3 regions of the Microbacterium galbinum genome follow, and region 2 is predicted to be linked to each of the others. Evidence: predicted binding sites of a transcription regulator. Region 2 holds the regulator's gene; each other region holds the start of a gene.
The links. Region 2 encodes HrcA, which represses chaperone genes, less so after heat shock. Its sites were predicted from a motif close to TTNGCACTCGNNNNNNNCGAGTGCNAA; they were not measured.

Region 1 (5,378 bases), on a different contig from region 2:
AGCGGAGCCTCGATCGCCACGCGGACGATGTTCGCACCGGTCGCCTCGTCACCCGTGAGCGACAGACCGTTGAGCGCCTTCGTGCCCGACTGGATCAGCGCGACGCCACCACCGGGGACGATGCCCTCTTCGACGGCTGCCTTCGCGTTGCGGACGGCGTCCTCGATGCGGTGCTTGCGCTCCTTGAGCTCGACCTCGGTGGCCGCGCCCGCCTTGATGACGGCGACGCCACCGGCGAGCTTCGCCAGGCGCTCCTGCAGCTTCTCGCGGTCGTAGTCGCTGTCGGTGTTCTCGATCTCGCGACGGATCTGGGTCACGCGACCCTCGATCTGCTCGGCCTCACCGGCACCCTCGACGATCGTGGTCTCGTCCTTGGTGACGATGACCTTGCGGGCACGACCCAGCAGGTCGAGCGTGGCGTTCTCGAGCTTCAGGCCGACCTCTTCGGTGATGACCTGACCACCGGTGAGGATCGCGATGTCCTGCAGCTGCGCCTTGCGACGGTCGCCGAAGCCGGGAGCCTTGACGGCGACCGACTTGAAGATGCCCTTGAGCTTGTTGAGCACGAGAGTCGCGAGAGCCTCGCCCTCGACGTCCTCGGCGATGATGACGAGCTCCTTGCCGTCCTGGATCACCTTGTCGACGATCGGCAGGAGGTCCTTGATGTTGGAGACCTTCTGGTTCGCGATCAGGATGTAGGGGTCCTCGAAGACGGCTTCCTGACGGTCGGGGTCCGTGACGAAGTACGGGTTCAGGTAGCCCTTGTCGAAGCGCATGCCCTCGGTGAGCTCGAGCTCGGTGCCGAAGGTCTGCGACTCCTCGACGGTGACCACACCCTCCTTGCCGACCTTGTCGATCGCCTCGGCGATGAGCTCGCCGATCGCGGGGTCTGCGGCGGAGATGGATGCCGTGGCGGCGATCTGCTCCTTCGACTCGATCTCCTTGGCGCTGGAAAGCAGCTCCTCGGTGATCGCGGCGACGGCCTTCTCGATGCCGCGCTTGAGCGAGATCGGGTCGGCGCCGGCTGCGACGTTGCGCAGTCCCTCGCGGACCAGGGCCTGTGCGAGGACCGTGGCGGTGGTGGTTCCGTCACCGGCGACGTCGTCGGTCTTCTTGGCGACCTCCTTGACGAGCTCCGCGCCGATCTTCTCGTACGGGTCGTCCAGCTCGATCTCCTTGGCGATGGACACACCGTCGTTCGTGATCGTGGGGGCGCCCCACTTCTTCTCGAGCACGACGTTGCGACCGCGCGGGCCGAGGGTCACCTTGACCGCGTCGGCGAGGATGTTGAGGCCGCGCTCGAGGCCGCGGCGGGCCTCCTCATCGAAAGCAATGATCTTTGCCATGAGTTTTTTCGTCCCTCCTGGACGTAGACGTTGGGTTTAGCACTCAGAGTGTGAGAGTGCTAACGCCATTCTGGCACTCGACCCCTGCGAGTGCAAGCCGCGGACGGAGGGTGCCCGACGCGTCTCAGGGAGCGGGCGTCTCGGCCGAAGTCTCGGGCGCCGTGGCGGAGCGATCGAGGCCGACGACGATCGTGAGCTGCTTCGCCTCGCCGTCGTTGAGGTCGGCGTAGAAGTCGCTCTGCTCGACCGCCGCTCCCCCGATGAGGTCGGCGACGCCGAGTGCGGCCGGACGATCGGCCTCGTCGACGTAGTACACCGTGGTGGTCTCGAAGTCCTGGCTGCCGCTGTCGCTCGCGTACACGGTGGCGAACCCGGCGTTGAGCAGGGTGTCGCGCATCTGCTCGTCGAGACCCTCATCGGGCGTCGCGTTGAGGATCGTCACCTCGAACGTCGTGTCGACCACACCCGTCTCGACCGGGGTCGGCTCGGCGGTCGGTACCGCTTCGGGGAAGAGGTCGATCCGCCCCATCACGACCAGCGAGCCGAAGATGCCCACGATGATGAGCACGAGCGCCGCGACGAACGACCACAGCAGCACCACCCATCCGTTCATCCCCGGCGCTTCGGCGCGGTGCGCCCCGACGCGGCCGGATGAGCGGGGGACGTCGTCGAAACGATCACGGGTGGGCTTGGACACCCCACGATGCTATCCGAGAGCGCGGTCAGCCCACGAAACCGGGCGTCCGTGCCGAACGGCGCACGACGCGCGCGTCGCGCAGACGCCGCAGCCGACGGATCAGCATCGGATCGAACTCGAGGGCGGCATCCGACTCGATCAGCCGGCCGAGGAGCTGGTAGTAGCGCGCGGCACTCATGCCCAGCTGCGCCCGGATCGCCTCCTCCTTGGCCCCGCTGTGCCGGGGCCAGACCGTCTCCAGCGCGAGGATCGCGCAGTCGCGCTCCGTGAGGTCACCGATCATGTGCCCAGGTTAGGACGGGTGCGGCCGCTCGGCCGCGCGCCACTCCCACCACGCGCCGAGCGGATCGGCCGCCGCACGCACCCGCCCGTCGAGCGCGACCGCGAACCCGGGCCACGCCTCCACGTCGATCGGCGGCTCCCAGACGTCCAGCAGGCCGGGCGGGTCGATCGTGACCCACCGCGCCGGGAGCTCACGGATGCGGGCGACCAGAGCCGACCTGGCGGCGCGCGGGATGTGCACGAGCACGCCGGGGGTGGTGATCACGAGCGTCGCCCCGACCGGCGCCCGGGCGACGAGAGCATCGAGGCGTTCGAGCGCGTCGCCGGCGACGAGCGTCGGCGGATCGGATGCCGCGATGTCGAGCGCCGCCGCGATCCGCTGCTCGCGGCCGGTCTCCCCCGGCCACACGAGCCCCTGCAACCACCGACGATCGTCGGCATCGCGGGCATCGAGCGGTGCGAGATCGATCCCGGCGCGCCACACGATCTCGGGCAGCCGCAGGTCCGGAAGCTCCCCGTCGACCCGACTGGCGAGCACGACCGGGGAGACCCCGTCGAGCGGATCGAGCGCCACCCGCGCCTCGCCATCGGAGCCGCTGAAGCGGTACGAGTAACGATCCGGGTAGAGGCAGAGGCCCGCGGATGCCCCGATCTCCAGCAGCGCGATCGGTCCGTCGATCTCCGACAGCACCGGGAGGAGCGCCGCGAGCCGGAGCGGCTCGTTGGTCTGCAGCGAGCGCGCGGAGCACTGGGCGACGACGGCATCCGCGTTCCGGAGCACGAAGTCCCGCCACACCGGATATCCCTCGAGCGCTGCTCCGAGAAGCCGGGTCACCGCGAACACCAGCGGCGGCTGACGCCGATTCTCGGGGATCCGCGCGAGCACTTTCTGCACCGGGCCGTCGCCGGCGACGCCCGCCGCCCACTCCGCGTAGAGCGCGCTGCGACCGGGCGCCTCCTTCTCGGCGAAGCGCGCGTAGCGCTCGCGAACAGCATCCGTCATCCCTCCATTGTGGATGCACGCAGCCCGGCGCCCCGCGACAGGGGAGAATGGAGAGGACCCCAGGAGGACTCATGTCGTACAGCGTGGAAAAGACCGAAGACGAGTGGCGCAAGGAGCTCGGCGACGACCAGTACGCCGTGCTGCGCCAGGCGGCGACCGAGCGCGCCTGGACCGGCGAGCTGCTCGACGAGGGACGCGCCGGCCTCTACACCTGCGGCGCATGCGGCGCCGAGCTCTTCCAGAGCGGCACGAAGTTCGACTCCGGCTGCGGCTGGCCGAGCTTCTACGAGTCGATCCGCCCCGAGGCCGTCGAGCTCATCGAGGACACCTCGCTCGGCATGGTCCGCACCGAAGTGCGGTGCGCGACGTGCGGATCGCACCTCGGCCATGTCTTCCCCGACGGCTTCGGCACCCCGACCGGCGACCGCTACTGCATGAACTCGCTGGCGATGAACTTCACTCCCGAGGCCCCCGAGGCGTGAGCGCGCTCGACGCCGTCCGCTCGCGGCAGTCCTGGTCGAAGGTCACCGAGGAGGCGCCCTCCCGCGAGGAGCTCCTTCCGCTGATCGCCGCCGCCGGGCGCGTGGCCGATCATTCGTCGCTGCGGCCGTGGCGACTGATCGAGCTGCGCGGTGACGACCGGCTCGCCCTGGGCGCCGCGATCGCGAAGGCCGAGGGCGAGAAGAAGCCGTCGACCAAGCCGCTGCGTGCGTCGCTGCTGATCGCGGTGGTCGGCAGCTATCGCACGAACCACAAGGTGCCGGTGTGGGAGCAGGAGGCGGTCGCCTCCGGTGTCGCGCACACGCTGAGCCTGCTGCTCGACGAAGCCGGGTGGGGCGTGTTCTGGCGCACCGGCGGATACACGCGGTCGAAGGCGGTCGCGCGGGCGCACGGACTGGCGAAGAACGAGGTGCTGCTGGGGTGGCTCTACGTCGGCGGCAAGCCGGCGAAGTCCCCGGGGCGGCGCACGCCCGTCGATGCCGACGCGCTGCTGACGCGAATGCCGTCGGACGGGGCGACGAAGGACGAGAAGTCCGAGAAGAAGAAGAACAAGTAGTCAGCGCCGTCGGCGCACGACCGCCACGAGCACGGATGCTGCGGCGATCACCACCATCGTGACGATCTGCCAGGTCGCAGGCCCCGCCTCGGCGGGCCAGATCAGGTCGATCGCGACCGCGGCGACGAGCTGCCCCAGCACCGATCCCAGTCCGAGCAGCAGCACCCCGGTGTGCGCGACGAGGAACGCCCCGAGGAAGATGTAGACGACGCCGAGGAAACCGCCCGCGTACAGCCACGGTTCGGCCGGCAGTCCGTGCGGGGCACCCTGCGAGACGACGCTGATCGCGGCGGCGACGGCGAGCACGACCGTGCCGGCGATGAAGCTCGTCATGGTCGCCACCATGGGCGACGACACGCGCTGCGCCAGGCGTCCGTTCACGGCCTGCTGCCACGCGATGCCCACGCCGGCGGCGAACGGGAGCACGAGCATCCACAGCGGGGCGGTGCGCAGCACGTCTCCGCCCAGCGAGACGCCGACGGCCACCAGCGCGAGCGCGGCACCGGCGACGCGACCCATCGTCACGGCCACGACGCCCGCGGGTCCGAAACCGATCCGGTCGAGCACGAGTCCGTGCAGGGTCTGCCCCGCGACCACTCCCACGGTGAACAGCGAGACCCCGAGCACGGCGGCGGTGAGCCCCTGCGTCGAGACGGTGAGCGCGCCGCAGGCGCCGCCGAGGAGCATCCACGGCGGGATGGTCCTGCCTCGTACTCCGCGGACGAGCCGGACCATACCGGCGCGGCCGGACGGGAGGGAGGCGACGATGACGGCGAGGACGGCCGTACCGACGGCGAAGGAGACGAGACCGGCGACGATCCCATCGCCCAGACGGATGCCGAGGACGCCGTTGATGCGCGCCTGGATCGCGGTCATGACGCCGATCGCCACGGCACCGCCGATCGCGAGCGGCGCGGGGAGCGAACGGGTCGGAGTCACTCGTTTCACGGTACCGGATCCCCCCTCCCGCCCCCTGACGGATGTCGGTGGCCC
Region 2 (5,378 bases):
GCCGATCGATCCCTCGGTTCCCTTCTCGGCGTACCTCCACATCCCGTTCTGCCGCGTGCGGTGCGGATACTGCGACTTCAACACCTACACCTCGAGCGAACTGCGCGGCGCCCGTCAGGAGGACTACGCCTCCATGCTGCGCGCCGAGATCGATCTCGCGCGAAACGTGCTCGACGAGGCGGGCGCGCTGCGCCCGATGGACACGGTCTTCTTCGGCGGGGGAACACCCACGCTGCTCCCCGCCGGCGATCTCGCGCTGATGCTCGGCGCCGCGGTCTCGGCCTTCGGCCTCGCCGAGGGCGCGGAGGTCACGGTCGAGGCCAACCCCGACACCGTCACGCCGGAGGTCGCCCGCACGCTCGCGGATGCCGGCGTGACGCGTCTCTCGATCGGCATGCAGTCGGCGGTGCCGCACGTGCTCGCCGCGCTCGACCGCACGCACGACCCCGACAACGTGCGCACGGCCGTCGCCGCGGCGAAGGAGGCCGGGCTCGCGGTCAGCGTCGATCTGATCTACGGCGCGCCGGGCGAGTCCCTCGCCGACTGGGAGGCGTCGCTGGATGCGGCCCTCGAACTCGACTCCGATCACATCTCGGCCTACGCGCTCATCATCGAGGACGGCACGAAGCTCGCCCGCCAGATCCGGCGTGGCGAGGTGCCGACGCCCGACGACGATCTGCAGGCCGACATGTACGAGCTGGCCGATCGCCGCCTCGCCGCGGCGGGCTTCGAGTGGTACGAGGTGAGCAACTGGGCCCGCAGTGACGCGCAGCGCTCGCGTCACAATCTCGCCTACTGGCGGGGGAGCGACTGGTGGGGCTTCGGGCCGGGGGCGCACAGCCACGTCGCCGGACTCCGCTGGTGGAACGTCAAGCATCCGGCGGCGTACGCGCAGCGGCTTTCGGCATCCGATTCTCCGGCGGCCGGCACCGAGCGTCCGGACGAGGGCGCACGGATGCTCGAACGGGTGCTGCTGCAGAGCCGCCTCGTCGAGGGCATCGCGGTGGCCGACCTGCCGTCCGGCAATCGCGCGAACGTCGCGGGTCTCATCGCCGACGGCCTCGTCGACGCCCGCGCCGCGGTGCAGGGTCGGGTGCAGTTGACGCTGCGCGGACGGCTCCTGGCCGATGCCGTCGTGCGCGAGCTCACCGACTGACGCGGGAGCGAAGCGGTCAGCTCCGGGTCGGGAGCAGATCCATTCCGGCGGTGCGCCGCTGGGGGAGCGTGCCGCTCGTCGTGTCGAACACCCGTGTCGTGCGGTCGGCGCCGTACGCCGCCCAGCCGGGCGAACCTGTCGTGACGAAGGAGATCCAGGCGGCGTGCATCTCGTCGGCGAGAGCCTGGGGTGCATCGGCGCCCGCGAGGCGCTGCGCCTCGGCATCCGCCAGACGGTCGAAGACGAATCCGAGCTCGAGAGCGTGTGCGGCACGCAGGTCGCGCACCGGGCTCGGCCACGCGAACTCGTAGACGAAGGTGAGCGCGGGGCGGGCGCGCGCCGCGCGCGAGAGTGGCGCGCGCAGCATCACGTCGGTCGCCAACTGTCCGAAGATCTCGCCGGTGGAGGCCTTCGGGAACGCCTTCCGGTACTCCGATACGGCTCGGCGCGGGATTCCCAGGGCCAGACGTGCGATGAAGAGCTTGAGCGGGCGGATCTCGGCGAGGGTCTCGGGTGTGAACCAGAGCCGGTACTCATCGGTGTTGCTGCCGATGAGCAGCGGCGTGTCGATGGTCGGCAGGACCTCGTGAGGCGAGCGCGGAAGGCTGTCCGGATCGATCGCGAATTGGAACCCCGGCGCTCCGCCCAGCGGCGACGAGCCCGCGGACTGCGCGCGACGCGCCTCGAGCAGCTTCTCGGGAGGGACGGACGCGAACGACGCACGATCGGCGCGGATGCCGAGCCGCTTCGCGAGAACCGCGGTCACCCGCCCCGCCTTCTGCGGCGGTTGCGCCTCCAACGGGCCGGACTCGATGATCGCGCGCGCGACGAGGGTGCGGGAGTCGTCGCGCGCGAGAAGGCCCGCGACGATCGCGCCTCCGGCCGATTCCCCCATGAGGGTGATGCGTGCGGGGTCGCCGCCGAACGCGCCGATCTCGCGATGCACCCACTCGAGAGCTGCGGCCGCGTCCCGGAGGCCGAGATTGCGCGGGGCGTCGTCGAGCACCGAGAAACCCTCCGAGCCGAGGCGGTAGTTGATCGACACGAAGACGATCCCTGCGGCGGCGAAGCCGGCCCCGTCGTAGAGCGGAAGCGCCGCGGTGCCGCGCTCGAGCGCTCCGCCGTGGATCCACAGCAGCACCGGGGCGCGCTCGGCATCCGTCGGCGCCCAGACGTTGGCGGTCAGGATGTCGTCACCGTCGATCCTGAACGATCCGAGCAGCTCGCCGATCGCGCCGGGATACGGCGACTGCGGGGCCGTGGGCCCGAAGGCCGTGGCGGGACGCACGCCGGTCCACGGAGTCGCCGGCCGCGGTTCCCGGAACCGGTTCTCGCCGAAGGGAGGGGCGGCGTAGGGGATGCCGAGGAACCGGGATACCCCGCCCTCGCTCGATCCCTCGACGATTCCGGTGGACAGCTCGGCGGTGGGGGCGGTCATGGTCGTCATCCTAGGGCGGAGCCCGGACCTCCGACGAGACGAGCCGCGGGCGGGGTAGGATTGGCACTCTGAACGTCCGAGTGCCAACGGAAGGGAAGGGCGATGGTCACAGAGCGAGGACTCCAGGTTCTCCGCGCGATCGTGCAGGACTACGTCGAGACCCACGAACCCGTCGGCAGCCGTTCCATCGTCGACCGCCACTCCTTCGGGGTCTCCGCAGCCACGATCCGCAACGACATGGCGCTCCTCGAGGACGAGGAGCTCATCACCGCGCCGCACACCTCGTCGGGCCGCGTGCCCACCGACAAGGGGTACCGCGTCTTCGTCAATCATCTCGCCCAGCTGCGCCCGCTCTCGTCCGCTCAGCGAACGGCGATCGAGTCGTTCCTGGCGGCGCCGAGCGATCTCGACGACCTGATGGTGCGCACCGTGCGCGTGCTGACGCAGCTGACGGGTCAGGTCGCGCTCGCGCAGTACCCGTCGTTCGCCCGTGCGCACCTCACCCACATCGAACTCGTGCCGCTCGCCCCGACCCGCATGCTCGTCGTGCTCGTCACCGACGCCGGCGGCGTCTCGCAGCGGATGGCCCCGTTGCCGATCGAGATCGACGACGGTGATGCGATCATGCTCCGCGCGCGGCTCTCCGCCCTGCTCACGGGGCAGGCCGTCAGTGACGCGGCCGACCGTCTGCAGACGCTGCTGGCGGCGCCCGAGGCCGCTCCCGGCGATGCCGCACTGCGGGCTCTCGCCACCGTGATCGTCGACGAGCTGGGTACGTTCCGTCAGGAGCGCCTGGTGATGGCGGGGGCCGCGACGCTCGCGCGTCGCGAGCAGGACTTCCGCGGAAGCATCCATCCGCTGCTCGAGGCGATCGAGGAGCAGGTGACGCTCCTGCGGCTCATGAGCGAGATGGTCACCGACGAGCACGGCCTCGCGGCCAGCATCGGCACCGAGAACGCCCCGTTCGGGCTGGGCGAGGCGTCGATCGTCGCGAGCAACTACGCCGCCCCCAGCGGCACGGCGCGGGTCGGCGTGATGGGCCCGACGCGCATGGACTATCCGAGCAATCTCGCGGCGGCGCGGGCCGTGGCCCGCTACCTGACGCGGATGCTCGACGAAGACGAGACGAGCCGCTGAGCGGCCGTCGACGAAGAACAACGCAGAAAGGCGATCGTGGCGGACCATTATGAGGTTCTCGGGGTGTCCCGGGACGCTTCCACCGACGAGATCAAGAAGGCGTATCGGCGCCTCGCGCGTCAGCTGCACCCGGATGTGAATCCGGGCGAGGACGCGGCGGAGAAGTTCAAGCTCGTCACGCACGCGTACGACGTGCTCAGCGACGACGATTCCCGCCGCCGCTACGACATGGGCGGGGGAGACGGCGAGGCCGGGAACTTCGGCGGAGGGTTCGGCGGCTTCGGCGACATCTTCGAGACGTTCTTCGGCGCGGGACAGGGTGGTGGGCGTGCGCGCCCGCGTTCCCGCCGCGAACGGGGGCAGGACGCGCTGGTGCGGGTCACCCTCGACCTCGGCGACGTCGTCTTCGGTGCGCACCGCGACATCGAGGTCGACACCGCTGTGCTCTGCGAGACGTGCCAGGGTTCCTGCTGCCAGGAGGGCACGTCGCCCGTCACCTGCGACATCTGCGGCGGTTCCGGACACGTCCAGCGCACGGTGCGCAGCCTGCTCGGCAACGTCGTCACCTCGCAGCCCTGCGGCACGTGCGAGGGCTACGGCACGACCATCCCGTACCCGTGCGGTACCTGCGGCGGTCAGGGGCGCGTGCGCTCTCGTCGTACCGTCTCGCTCGACATCCCCGCCGGCGTCGAGACCGGCCTGCGCCTGCAGCTGCCCGGCTCCGGTGAGGTCGGCAAGGCCGGCGGCCCGAACGGCGACCTGTACGTCGAGGTCACGGTCAACCCGCACGCGGCGTTCAGCCGTGACGGAGACGACCTGCTCGCGACGCTCGAGGTATCGATGACCGATGCGATCCTCGGCACCGAGACCTCGATCCAGGGCCTCGACGGTGCGGTGGATCTCGAGGTGCGCGCGGGCGTGCAGTCCGGCGACGTGCTCACGATCAAGGGACGCGGCATCACGCCGCTCCGCGGTTCGCAGCGGGGCGACCTGCGCGTCGGCGTGCAGGTGGTGACTCCGACCAAGCTCGACTCCGCGCAGCGGGCGCTCATCGAGGACTTCGCGAAGAAGGCGAAGGCTCCGGCGCCCCAGCTGGCGCAGTTCCAGCAGGGTCTCTTCTCCAAGCTCCGCGACCGCTTCCGCACGCACTGAGCCATGGCGCTGCATTTCCTCGTCGAAACGTCGTCGGATGCCGAGCCCGGCGACCTCGTGTCGCTGACCGGTGCCGAGGCGAAGCATGCGGCGGTCGTCCGTCGCCTCCGTGTGGGGGAGCAGGTGACGATCGGTGACGGTCGGGGCGTCTGGCTCCAGGGCGTCGCCGAGGAGGTCGCTCCCGCACGAGTGGACGTGCGGATCTCCGATCGGGCCGTGCACCCGTCGCCGACCCCGCGCATCGTCCTCGCGCAGGCGCTCGCGAAGGGTGACCGCGACGAGCTCGCGGTGCAGGCCGCCTGCGAGCTGGGCGTCGACGAGATCGTGCCCTGGCAGGCGAGCCGGAGCGTCTCCCGCTGGGAGGGGCCCAAGGCCGTCAAGGGCCGTGAGCGGTGGGCGACGATCGTTCGCGAGGCCGCCAAACAGGCTCATCGGCCGTGGGTCCCCGAGGTCGCGGCTCCCGCGAGCACGGGGGAGCTGGCGACCCGTGCGAAC
Region 3 (5,378 bases), 1.1 Mb from region 2:
GGGCACGGCCGTCGCGATCCCGGCGCAGGCCAAGAGCACTGCGTGCCATCCGCCGTTCACGCCCATCGTGAGGCCCGCCGGGGTCTGAGCCACCAGGATGAGCTGCACGACGGCGATCGGGATCAACCAGAAGGACTCGAGGGTCAGACCGCTGACGGCATCCACCGCCGGCCCGATCTGCTTCTTGATGAGTCCGTACAGACCGAAGGAGGCCGTCAGCGAGAGGGCGATCCACGGGAACTCGCCGTGGGCCACGATGATCACGACCACGGCGACCGAGGCGATCCCGATCGCCGCCCACTGGAGCCGGCGGATCCGCTCGCGCAGCACGAACACGCCCAGGAGCACCGTCGTGATCGGGTTGATGAAGTACCCGAGGCTCGTCTCGACCACGTTTCCCGTCAGGGTGCCGATGAGGAACACCTGCCAGTTGACGTAGATGAGCAGGCCCGCGAGCGCCGTCCAGCCGAGGAGCTTCGGCCGCCGGATGATCGCCAGGAACGCGGTCCAGCCCCGCATGACGGTGAGGAGCAGGAGGCAGAAGACGAACGACAGCAGCACCCGCCAGGCGACGACCTCCCAGGGCCCCGTGGGCACGAGAAGCAGGAAGTACAGGGGCAGCACGCCCCACAGCAGATAGGCACCGCCCGCGTAGGCGACTCCGGAGGTCTGGCTCGACGAAGCGCGGGGGACGGAACTCACCGCACAACACTATGCCCGCGGTGCGCATCCACTGGCGGTTCCGTGGCCTGCCGGATGATTTCGGCAGGAATCGGATGCCGCGTGGCGGATGCTGCGCTTTCTTCCCGGGGTCCAAAATGGCCGATCGGTATACTGATCGGCATCGCCTGAGCCCTCGCGATTCCGCGATTCCCCTCGCGGACAGCCCTGCCTCCGCACCCGACGGCGGCGGTCTCCCGAAGGACGTGCCGTGCCCCCGCACACGCTCCCCCCGGTCGTCGCGTGCGGCGCCTACGAACGCGACAACCTCGGCGATCTGCTCTTCTTCGTGGTCGCCGATCACTTCGCGCGCGGCATCGTCGATGTCGAGTACACCGCGCCGATCGCCGTCGACATGTCCGCGCTCCTCGGGCGGCGGATCACCGCGACCGGCCCGACCCTCACCGAGAAGCCCGCCACGGGCATCTGGACCGTCGGTGGCGAGGTCGGCTCCACGCAGCGCGAGTACGTCTACCGGACCGCCGTCGACGACGCCGAGTGGTCGCGGTTCTCGTCACTCGACGCGGCCGAACAGGACGCGCTCCTCGACGAGGTGATGAACGCACGGATGGAGTCGCCGTACGTGCCGCGACCGAGCGCGTTCCCCCGCAACCGCGGGGCGCGCCTGGTGCTCAACTCCGTCGGAGTCTCGGGCATCGGCGGCCTGACTCCCTGGCGTGCCGCCGTCGCCACGAGCGCCCTGCGCGAAGCGCGCTACATCTCGGTCCGTGATCCGAAGTCCGCCGAACTGCTCGAGCGCCTCGGCATCCCGCACCGTCTCGCGCCCGACCTCGTCCACACGATCGCGTCGGTCCTACCGATCGATGCACCCCGCGACAGCTCCGTGCTCCTTCAGCTGTCGGAAGGACACATCCGCACGTACGGCATCGAGGCATGGACCGACGCCATCGTCGCGTGCTCGGAACTCGGGGATCATCCCATCCGGCTCTTCGTCGCCGGATCAGCGCCCGCGCACGATTCGATCGAGCGCTACCGCGAACTCATCGACCGGGTCTCGGCCGAGCGCCCGGACTGGGACATCGCCCTCAGCGACGCACGCTCGATCGACGACCGTGTGCGCGAGATCGCCACGGCCTCCCTCTGGATCGGCAGCTCATTGCACGGCCGCATCCTCGCGTGCGCCTACGGCACGAAGCGCCTCAGCATCGCCAAGCCGAAGGTCGACGTCTACGCCGAAACCTGGGACGCGGACTTCCCGTTCGGCATCGAGCCCTCCAGCCTTCCTGCTGCCGTGACCGCAGCACTCGAACACGAGCCGGATGCTGCGCATGCCGCGGCCCTCGCGGACTCCGCGCGCAAGAGCGTGGTCGACGCCCTGGCGGTCTTCACCGAAGCGGACGACGCGCCGGAGAGCGACGCTCTCGCCATCCGCATCGACGAGGTCACCCAGCTCCAGATCGCAGCGATGCGACTCGAGCACGAGCATGCCGAGGCGGTGCGCTTCGGCAAGGAGCGCGCAGCCGAGGCCCTCCGACTCGCCGGCGACAGGGATGAGCAGCGTCGGGCCCGGCAGGCCGTCGAGAAAGAACTCGCCGAATCACACGCTCGACTGAAGAAAGCGGAAACCGAGCTCGAGAGCCTGCGTTCACGGCTGCACGAGATCGAGACGAGCACGTCGTGGAAGATCGGATCGCGCCTCACCTCCGTGGCGCATGCGCTGCGACTTCCCCGACCGTCGTCGCTCCGACGGCGCGGGCGCGACGACTCCGCCGCGCGCTGACGAGAAGGGGCCCGGATGCCGAAGCATCCGGGCCCCTTCTCGGGAACGCTGAATCAGCGGACGACGACCGCCAGGACGTCGCGAGCCGACAGGACGAGGAATTCGTCCGCACCGAACTTGACCTCGGTGCCGCCGTACTTGCTGTAGAGCACGCGGTCGCCGACGGCGACGTCGAGCGGAACGCGGTTGCCGTTGTCGTCGATGCGACCGGGGCCGACCGCCACGACCTCGCCCTCCTGGGGCTTCTCCTTGGCGGTGTCGGGGATGACCAGGCCACTCGCGGTGGTCTGCTCGGCCTCGACCTGCTTGATGACGATGCGGTCCTCGAGCGGCTTGATGGAAACCGACACGGTCTACCTCTTCTTTCTTGACGCTGACACGAAAGACTTGTTCGCACTCTCAACCCGAGAGTGCTAACGCCAGTGTAGGCGCTTCGCTGGCACTCATGCAACGCGAGTGCCAGCCCCGCCGCCCGCGTAGGCTGAGCGAGTGGAGATGTCTGAGCTGCAAGCACTGCTGACCCCCGTCGGGCTGGAGTTGCTGGATGCGCTCGGCAGCGTCGAGTCGACGGACGAGGTCACGCGCGCGGTGTCGCGGTTGCGGGCCGACGGACACTCCCCCGAACTCGTCTCGGCCGTGGTCGGCCAGGCGCACCTGCGTGCGAAGGCGGGAGCGAAGTTCGGACCGTTCGCCGAGCGGATGCTGTTCACCCGCGCGGGCCTCGAGCAGGCCACACGTCTCGGCGTCGCCGCCCGCCACGCCCAGCGCATGCGCAGCGCGGGGCTGACCCGCATCGCCGACCTCGGCTCCGGGATCGGCGGCGATGCCCTCGCCTTCGCCGGAGCCGGTCTCGATGTGCTCGCGGTCGACGCCGACCCGGTGACCGCGGCGATCGCGGCGTACAACCTCGCCCCGTTCGGTGAGAGCGCGACCGTGCAGCACGGCACGGCCGAGAGCGCCGACCTCGACGGGCGCGACGCGGTGTGGATGGACCCCGCCCGGCGCACGGCCGGGCACAGCGAGACCCGTCGCGTCTCGCCCGACGACTACTCCCCCTCGCTGGACTGGGCATTCGCGCTCGCGTCCCGCGTGCCGACCGGGATCAAGCTTGGCCCCGCACACGATCGCGATGCGCTGCCGGCCGATGCCGAGGCCCAGTGGGTCAGCGCCGACGGCAGCGTGGTCGAGCTCGTGCTCTGGACCGGGGCTCTTGCCCGGGCCGGCGTGCGCCGCGCCGCGCTCGTGATCCGCGGCGAGCGCTCGCACGAACTCACCGCCGGCGCCGACGCCGTCGACGCCGAGGTGCGCCCGCTCGGCGCCTTCCTGCACGAACCCGACGGAGCGGTGATCCGGGCTCGTCTGATCGGCGACGTCGCCCGCAGCCTCGATGCCGGCATGCTCGACGAGAAGATCGCCTATCTGACCTCGGATGCCGCGCTCACCAGCCCCTTCGTGCAGTCCTTCCGGGTGCGCGAGACGATGGCCGCGAACCCGAAGGCGATCAATGCCGTGCTCAGGGCGAACGACATCGGCACGCTGGAGATCAAGAAGCGCGGAGTCGATATCGACCCGGCGCAGTTCCGCAAGAAGCTCACGCTGCGCGGTGGTGCCTCGGCCACGTTGATCCTGGTGCGGGTCGGAGACCAGCGCCGCGCGATCCTCGCCGACCGGGTGTCCGCCGCCGAGTAGGTCAGCCGGCTCGGGCTTCGGTGATCGTCAGGTAGGGCGTCTGGCTCGCGGTGAAGGCGAGAGTGAGCGACGAGCCGGGCCCGGAACCCGATCCGTCGTCCGACACGAAGGTGGACAGGCCGACGTCGATCGCCGTCGTGGAGGGCAGGCAGACCGCATCGAGCTGTGCGGCATCGACGATCAGGCAGGCCTCGGGCTCGACCGTCTCGCCGTATCGATTCGCCATCCAGACCGGCTCGTCTCGGAAGTAGCCGACGACGCTCAGGTTCATCTCGAAGCCCTGCGCGACGAGTTCCTCGGCCCGCGTGCGCTCGTCGCCGACGAACTGGGCGAGGATCGATGACGACGAGTCCCATTGCTGGATCGATGCGATCGGATCGCCGTCGGTGGCGACCACGATGTACGCATTGATCGTCGTGAAGACGGCGGTCACCTCGTCGACGGTCTCGCCGGGGCGCATGACCGCGACGTTGATTCCGACGTTCTGGAAATCGGACGTGCGCTGGCACTGGGATTGCGTCGCCTCGTCGACATCGACGACGGCGCAGGTCAGATCCCCTTCGCCCTTGGTGCCCAGCCAGACGATCGCACCGGAGTCGTCGTCCTGCCCGACCGCACGCAGCGTGCCGGGATCGAAGTCGGATTCGTCTTCGAGGAGAGCGCGCCGCTCCTGCTGCTCCGCGGTCAGCGCTATCGCATCGGACGGCGGCGCGAAGACGGCCCAGCCGATGCCGATCCCCAGCACGAGCATCAGCACTGCGGAGACCGTCACGAACCGCCAGTGCCGACGCAGCACCGCGTGCGTCCCCGGAGCCGCCTCCGGTTCTCGTGCGTCGATGGGGGCAGTCTCCGTAGCATCCGTCCCTTCCACCTGTCCGAGTGCGAGGGACTCCTCGAGGCTCGGCGCACGGTCGGTCGGACGATCGGATGCCGGAGCGGTCACCGTCGCGCGTGGAACCGCATGGTTCCTCTCGGGGAACGGGTCTGCGGATCCGGGGATGATGGTGCGACGACCCTGTTCGAGCTCACGCAGACGACTGGCCTCGTCTCGCGTCAGCGCGGCTGCGCGGCCGTACGCCTTGCGCTGCAGATCTCGCAGTTCGCCGTCAGTGCTCACTTCGCTTCTCCCGGCGCCGACTCCCGGGCGATCTCGAGGTACGACGGCCCCGCCCCGTAGGCATAGGTGATGCGGGTCGTCCCTCCGGTCTCCTCATCCGGGCGTTCGAAC

Region 1: a site for HrcA is predicted at 1,383-1,409, ahead of groL (chaperonin GroEL). Genes of this name have one in related genera too.
Region 3: a site for HrcA is predicted at 2,898-2,924, ahead of groES (co-chaperone GroES). Genes of this name have one in related genera too.

The regions. Positions count from the first base shown of each region.
Region 1 is NZ_JAHWXM010000002.1:239,935-245,312, forward strand. Features, by position in the region: gene groL (chaperonin GroEL) at 1-1,346, opposite strand, end outside; gene KZC52_RS15240 (LytR C-terminal domain-containing protein) at 1,471-2,043, opposite strand; gene KZC52_RS15245 (DUF3263 domain-containing protein) at 2,069-2,326, opposite strand; gene KZC52_RS15250 (DUF2332 domain-containing protein) at 2,336-3,328, opposite strand; gene msrB (peptide-methionine (R)-S-oxide reductase MsrB) at 3,400-3,810, shown strand; gene KZC52_RS15260 (nitroreductase family protein) at 3,807-4,385, shown strand; gene KZC52_RS17625 (DMT family transporter) at 4,386-5,324, opposite strand.
Region 2 is NZ_JAHWXM010000001.1:209,334-214,711, forward strand. Features, by position in the region: gene hemW (radical SAM family heme chaperone HemW) at 1-1,156, shown strand, start outside; gene KZC52_RS01030 (carboxylesterase/lipase family protein) at 1,173-2,594, opposite strand; gene hrcA (heat-inducible transcriptional repressor HrcA) at 2,697-3,731, shown strand; gene dnaJ (molecular chaperone DnaJ) at 3,768-4,883, shown strand; gene KZC52_RS01045 (16S rRNA (uracil(1498)-N(3))-methyltransferase) at 4,887-5,378, shown strand, end outside.
Region 3 is NZ_JAHWXM010000001.1:1,279,449-1,284,826, forward strand. Features, by position in the region: gene rarD (EamA family transporter RarD) at 1-702, opposite strand, end outside; gene KZC52_RS06205 (polysaccharide pyruvyl transferase family protein) at 932-2,461, shown strand; gene groES (co-chaperone GroES) at 2,515-2,811, opposite strand; gene KZC52_RS06215 (THUMP-like domain-containing protein) at 2,951-4,150, shown strand; gene KZC52_RS06220 (hypothetical protein) at 4,152-5,267, opposite strand; gene KZC52_RS06225 (hypothetical protein) at 5,264-5,378, opposite strand, start outside.